Regions from separate parts of the Arthrobacter sp. FW306-06-A genome, predicted to be linked through region 1. Evidence: riboswitches for the same ligand, from Rfam matches in the RefSeq annotation. Region 1 holds a riboswitch; the other holds the start of a gene.

What was found. Region 1 has a riboswitch for glycine ahead of LFT49_RS22725 (methylenetetrahydrofolate reductase). Riboswitches for the same ligand answer to the same signal wherever they lie in the genome.
Region 2: it holds a riboswitch for glycine, as region 1 does, so the genes downstream of both, gcvP (aminomethyl-transferring glycine dehydrogenase) here and LFT49_RS22725 (methylenetetrahydrofolate reductase) in region 1, are expected to answer to the same signal.

What each region holds. Positions count from the first base shown of each region.
Region 1 is NZ_CP084552.1:549,899-553,301, reverse strand. It holds gene LFT49_RS02725 (hypothetical protein) at 1-718, opposite strand, end outside; gene LFT49_RS22725 (methylenetetrahydrofolate reductase) at 788-1,678, opposite strand; glycine riboswitch at 1,832-1,931, opposite strand; gene purU (formyltetrahydrofolate deformylase) at 2,023-2,949, opposite strand; gene cycA (D-serine/D-alanine/glycine transporter) at 2,946-3,403, opposite strand, start outside.
Region 2 is NZ_CP084552.1:934,861-938,263, reverse strand. It holds gene gcvP (aminomethyl-transferring glycine dehydrogenase) at 1-1,943, opposite strand, end outside; glycine riboswitch at 2,133-2,230, opposite strand; gene LFT49_RS04495 (TetR/AcrR family transcriptional regulator) at 2,324-2,860, opposite strand; gene LFT49_RS04490 (MFS transporter) at 2,945-3,403, shown strand, end outside.

The DNA of each region.
Region 1 (3,403 bases):
GCCCGAACGCCTCACGGGCATTCTTGGCCACTGCACGACCCATCACGAGGTTACCGGCTCCACCCACAACGGCCCCTATGCCGAACGGGAGGGCCCTGCCAAACAGGGCGGTACCCTGCCGCTTGAGCAGGTTCTTTAGGAAGGCGTGCTGGATTCTCTTTCGGACGCTGCCGAAGCCCGGACCCACCATCGACTTGGAGAGCACATTGCCCCAATTATTGGCGGCGCTGTTGCCGCTGCCGGAGGCCTGGCCACTCAGCGTTCCCAGCAGGGCGGTACCCTCCTCGCCGAGCATGATGGCCATGACCATGGTGCCGGCCTTCTCCGGGTTGGTGAGGCGGATGCCGTGAAGTTCGGCCAGCGAGGTTGCGTAAAGCGCTGTTGCCTCCAGGAAGCCTACGGTGGCAGCGGCTGAGAGTCCCAGCGACGCCACTGTTCCAACCCCGGGAACGACGGCGGTTGCGCCCACCAGTGCGCCCCCTCCGGCGACGGCACGCAAGTAGTCGCGCTCTGCAATGTCTGCCAGTTGCGCGGCGGTGGCACGGGGATGCTTCTTCTGGAGCCGCCGGATGTAGGCAACCACCAGGGGCCGCTGGATCTGTACTGCCTTCAGGAGCATGTTGTGAACGCCGGGCTTGGGCTTGCCGTCAGCGTCAAACATCGCATTGTGGGCGGTTTCCTGTGCGATGCGTAATGCGGGATTGCTGCGCCGGGCCATGGTCACCTTCATTCAATCGACCTGCAGCGGGTTAGCTGCCGTGCACTTTCCATCCTATGTGGATAAACACTAAGCATGCTTAACTTCCCGCGTCCCGTACCTCTGCCCTCCTGGCAACCGCCCGTTAGCTGGCGTCCGCCAGATTATTGAAGGTGAAAACGTGGGCACCCTCCACCACTCCGCCGTCCTCCAGTTTGGGTCAGGATCGTCGTGGGCGAGTAAAGACCGCCTTTGAGCAGGCGGCGGCCCAGGGGGCCACGCCGGTTCAGGAGTTTCAGGGATGGGCCCACGCCAATTTTCAGGGCGGCCCGAATCAGCTGCGCCCGGGGAAAGGCGCCCGGATACCCCTGCCCACACAGGCAGCCGCACACCTTCCCGGCGCAGCGTTTCGGCGTACCACTGGATGCGGGGAGCCGAGAAGCACAGCTGTGTCACCACCCGCGAGGCCAGATGCTGCTTCTCCAGCAAAGCATCAAGCATGTGCAGTTCAGTTTGGCTCGGATGTCCTTCCGGGTAGCCCGCCACGCCGGCCCGGATCCGGCCACCGGACAGTTCCGCGAGGTCTTCCAGCAGCCGAAGGCTGCTGTCGTAGGGCCCGGCCGGTTCCCCTGCGTCACCACCGACGGCGAAAACCTCGGCAATACCGGCATCGTGGCAGTTCCGGACTACACCGGCCAGCTGCGCCCGGCTTTCGATGCTTCGTGCGGCCAGGTGCGGAACAACCTCAAAGCCGAGGTAGGCAAGCTCGATGGCTGTGCGAATGCTTGCCCCTACACCTTCGCGGGGCAAGCAGGACACCGTCAGCGCCGTCCCGGCAGGTACGTCGGCCTGGACGCGGGCGGCAATGCCCTCAGCGGGAATGATTTGAATCTGGACCGGCAGCTCCCGCCTGAAACCGCCGGTGGGCTGGTCGGCAGGCACTGATGCATGGGATGGTGCCGTAAGGGACTGAGGCGTCATGAGGAACTCCAGGTTCGGCCGGCCACGGGTGGCTCGGCATGGATCGGGTCCCTCCCCGCTCTGTATTGGACCTGAGAGATTCCGCAAACCCAGCCGGGGCCTGCTTGCACCGTCGGTGAGCGCTGCCGGAGCAGCACTGCTTTCCAGAGTCGCCTCGCCGTGACGGTACATGGGCCTGAGAGATTCCTGGGGAGGATTTGCTCCTACGGCGCCTGCCCGGTAATGGCCGGGAGAACTCTCCCGCCACAGCTCGAAAGGCTGTCTTCAGATGTAGTGGTTCAACGGCCGGCGCCCGTCCCGTCACTGGATGGGATGCGGCGCCGGCCGCATGGATGGGCCGGCAATCAGCGCAGAATGACCGTCCGGTTGCCGGACAAAACGATTCGTCCTTCAGCATGCCAGCGCACCGCATTGGTAAGTGCCTTGCATTCAGCGTCGCGGCCAACGGTGACCAGGTCAGAGGCGGAATACGTATGGTCCACCTCGATCACCTGCTGAGAGATGATGGGTCCCTCGTCCAGCTCCGAGTTGACGTAGTGGGCAGTCGCGCCCACCGTTTTGACGCCGCGCTCGTACGCCTGGTGGTAGGGCTTTGCACCCTTGAAGCTGGGCAGGAACGAGTGGTGGATGTTGATGGCCTTGCCACTGAGTCGGGTAGTGGCTTCGTCGCCGAGTACCTGCATGTAGCGGGCCAGCACCACCAGTTCCACGGCGTAGTGGTCTACCAGCTCCAGCAGGCGCTCTTCAGCATCCGCCTTGGTATCCGGGGTCACGGGAATGTGATGGAACGGAACACCGTGCCAGGCGGCAAGGGGTTCCAGGTCCGGGTGGTTGGACACCACGGCGGCAATTCGGACGGGCAACTCGCCACTGCGGGCACGGAACAGGAGGTCGTTGAGGCAGTGGTCGTACTTGGACACCATCACCAGGATGGGCTGCTTGCGGCCATGCCGTTCCAGGCGCCAGTCCATCCGCCATTCCCGGGCCACTTGTTCAAAACCGGAGCGGAGGCGGTCGAGTTCCATCTCTACCTGCGAGGTGACGTGGATGCGCATGAAAAACCGGCCGCTTGCCCTGTCGCCAAACTGCTTGATGTCCACGATGTAGCATTCCTGCTCCAGCAGGTATGCCGCCACCGCCTGGACAATGCCAAGGGCATCCGGGCAATGGAAGGTCAGCACGAATTCCTTGCCGGTTTCGGGAACCATGGCCTGGCGCTGTCCGGCCGCGGCCGTGCCCGCCTGCGATGTGCGGGTTTCCGTGCCGATCACCGCTTGACCCGCTCTTCCCCCACTTCTGCGGCGGCACCCGGACGGGAAGCCTTGCCGGATGCGGCGTCGGCGAAGTCCTGGTCTGCCTGCAGTTCAGCCTGGAACGTGGCAAAACGGGCCTGGTGTGCGGGCCGGCGGCGGAGGACGAACCATGCGGCGCCCAGCAGGATGAACCAGACCGGGGTGACCAGCAGGGCCACCAGGGTGTCTGGCTGGGTGGTGAGGGTCCAGATCACGAAGCCGAAGAAGGCGAAGACCACCCAGACCATGGCAATACCGCCGGGCATCTTGAACTTCGATGCGTCGTGCAGGTGCGGCCGGCGGCGGCGGAAGGCGATGTAGCTGGCCAGGATGATCGACCAGACAAAGACAAAGCAGACAGCGGACACAGTGGTCACCATGTCGAAGGCCTTGCCCACGTCCTGGCCCGCATACATGAGGACGACGCCGGACA
Region 2 (3,403 bases), 380 kb from region 1:
GGGTAGGTGATCATGATGCAGGACAGGGCGTCCTTGTTCGCTTCGATCTTGGCCGTCAGGTCGCCGTGGTCGATGGTGCCGTCAGCGGCGGTGGCCACGACGACGACCTTCATGCCGGCCAGCACGGCGGAGGCGGCGTTGGTGCCGTGCGCCGAGGCCGGGATCAGGCAGATGTTGCGCTGCTGGTCGCCGCGGGAGTGGTGGTAGCCGCGGATCGCCAGCAGACCGGCGAGTTCACCCTGCGAGCCGGCATTGGGCTGGATGGACACCTGGTCGTAGCCCGTGATGGCGGTCAGGTCCGCTTCAAGGTCGGCGATCAGTTCACGCCAGCCGGCCGTCTGGGAGTCCGGCGCGAACGGGTGGATGGAGGCGAACTCCGGCCAGGAAATGGCTTCCATCTCGGCCGTGGCGTTCAGCTTCATGGTGCATGAGCCCAGCGGAATCATGGTGCGGTCCAGGGCCAGGTCACGGTCCGAGAGCTTACGGATGTAGCGCAGCAGCTGCGTCTCAGACCGGTGGGTGTTGAACACCGGGTGCTGCAGGTAGTCGGAGGAACGCTCGACGGCGGCCTCCAGCCCGAAGCCCTCGCCGCCGCCAACGGAACTCCCGGAAACGGTGGCGCCAAAGATGTCGCCCACCTGGGCGACGATGGCCGGCGTCGTGGTTTCATCAAGGGCGATGCCCACGGTGTCGGCGTCGATGCTGCGCAGGTTAATGCCCCGGGCCTCGGCGTCGGCGATGACGGCGGCAGCGCGGCCGGGGACGCGGACCGTCAGGGTGTCGAAGAAGCTCGCGTGCAGGACCTCAACACCGGCAGCCGTAAGCGAGGCCGCCAGGGTACGGGCGTGGCTGTGCGCCGTTACGGCAATTGCCTTGAGGCCGTCCGGGCCGTGGTAGACGGCGTACATGGACGCGACGATGGCCAGCAGCGCCTGGGCTGTGCAGATGTTGGACGTGGCCTTCTCGCGGCGGATGTGCTGCTCACGGGTCTGCAGCGCCAGGCGATAGGCGGGAACACCGGCGTCGTCCTTGGAGACACCCACCAGGCGGCCGGGCAGCGAACGCTCCAGGCCCTTGCGGACGGCCATGTAGGCGGCGTGCGGGCCGCCGAAGAACAGCGGCACACCAAAACGCTGGGCGGAACCCACGGCGATGTCGGCGCCCTGCTCGCCCGGAGGAGTGATCAGGGTCAGTGCCAGCAGGTCCGCTGCCACCGTGACCAGGGCGCCGCGCTCCTTGGCGGCACTGATGACTGCGGACTGGTCCCAGACGCGTCCGGAAACGCCGGGCTGCTGCAGCACGATGCCGTTGATGTCGCCTTCGGGCAGGCCCTGGGACAGGTCGGCGACCTCCACCTCGAAGCCCAGCGCCTCGGCGCGGCCCTTCACGATGGCAATGGTCTGGGGCAGGACGTCGGCGTCCAGCACGGTCTTGCCGTCGGCGGCGGGCTTGGCCTTGTTCGCGCGGCGCATCAGGAGCACGGCCTCGGCCACGGCGGTGGCTTCATCCAGCAGCGAGGCGTTGGCGATGGGCAGGCCCACCAGGTCCTGCACCATGGTCTGGAAGTTCAGCAGGGCCTCGAGCCGGCCCTGGGAGATCTCCGGCTGGTAAGGGGTGTAAGCGGTGTACCAGGCCGGGGACTCAAGGATGTTGCGGCGGATCACCGGCGGAGTGACGGTATCGAAGTACCCCTGGCCGATCAGCTGCACGGCCGTCTTGTTCTTCCCGGCAAGCTTCCGAAGCTCCGTGAGGACCTCGACCTCGCTGAGGGCGTCCTGGAGGCGGAGGGCGGTTTCCTGGCGGATGACCTTGGGAACGGCCGTGTCAACCAGGGAATCGACCGTGTCGTAGCCCACGGCTTTGAGCATGGTGTCGACGTCGGCCTGGCGGCGGGCGCCGATATGGCGGTCTACGAAGGTGGTGGAGGCTGGGGTAACCGACACGAAGGAACTCCATTTACTCAGGCGGCGCAGGGTACGCCACAGCTATTCGGGTTCCTCCCCGCTCTGTATTGGACCTGAGAGTTTCCGCGGAGCCTGCCCGGCAGGACCCGCTTGCACCGTCGGTGAGCACGGCAGTTCTTTCGCTCCCCAAGGGAAGAAGGACAACTGCCTGCTGCTTTCCAGAGGCGCCTCGCCGCGGCGGTACAGGGGCCTGCGAGATTCCTGGGGAGGATTTGCTCCTACGGCGCCTGCCTGTACTTCCGGCAGAACTCTCCCGCCGCAGATCAAAGGCTATTCACTTGTTGGCCGTGACGGCCGGTGGCGGCCCTCACAACTCTCCATTGTCCTACGCACCCACCCCTCCCGGCAAATGGCAAATCCTACCTGCGGAGCCGCTCCAGGGCGGCGAGGAGTTCCTCCACGTCAGCGGCGGCTCCCCCCGCCGGCGCGGGGGCCACCGACAGCATTGCGTTGAAGTAGAGGCCATCACCCATATAGAGAACTGCCTTCGCCAAGCCCGGACCGACATCCGCCGCAATCTCGTCCAACCAGCGCTGCTGGATGGCCGCGAACCGGCGCCGTGTCTCCTGATGCGCCACCTCGGCAAGCCTGGTGGCGGCGACGATGGCCCTGTCCAGCGGCGTGTCCGCCCATACCGAGGAACGGATGAAGTACGCCGCCGCGCCTTCATCGGCCGAGGCCATGGCATCGGCGTCTTCCCGGGCAAGGCCCTCCAGTCGGTCCAGCAGCACGGCAATGAGCGCTTCCTTGTTGGGAAAGTGGTAGAGCAGGCCGCCCTTCGACACGCCGGCCTTCCGGGCTACGGCGTCAAGGGTGGCAGCGCGCTCCCCCACCTCGATCAACAGGGACTCGAAGGCATCAAGGACCGCGTCGCGGGCTACAGGCTTTCGGGGCATGCTTCCCATCATGCCCTTCCCCGGGCGGGAAGACGGAACCGGCAGCCATTTCAAACTATACCGTCCGGACGGTATAGTTATTTCATGACGACTTTCACCAGCCCTGCGCCCACAGGCGCGGACAAGAACGCCCCGCGGCAGCCGTGGCGTGACTGGCTGGCGCTGGCCCTGCTGATGTTTCCCGTGCTCCTGGTCGCCGTGGACAACACCGCGCTGACCTTCGCACTGCCGGCCATTGCGCGCGCCCTGGAACCCACCGGGGTGCAGCTGCTCTGGATCGTGGACGCCTATCCCCTGGTACTGGCCGGCCTGCTGGTATCCATGGGGAGCCTCGGCGACCGGATCGGGCGCCGGAGGCTCCTGGTCATGGGCAGCCTCGGCTTCGCCGCGATCTCTGCCGCCACGGCCTTTGCCCCCACACCGGAGTGGCTGATCGCCGGCCGTGCAACCCTGGGCTTCTTCGGGGCCATGCTGATGCCGTCCACGCTGTCGCTGATCCGCAACATCTTTCCCGAGCCCAACCGCCGGCGGCTTGCCGTCGCC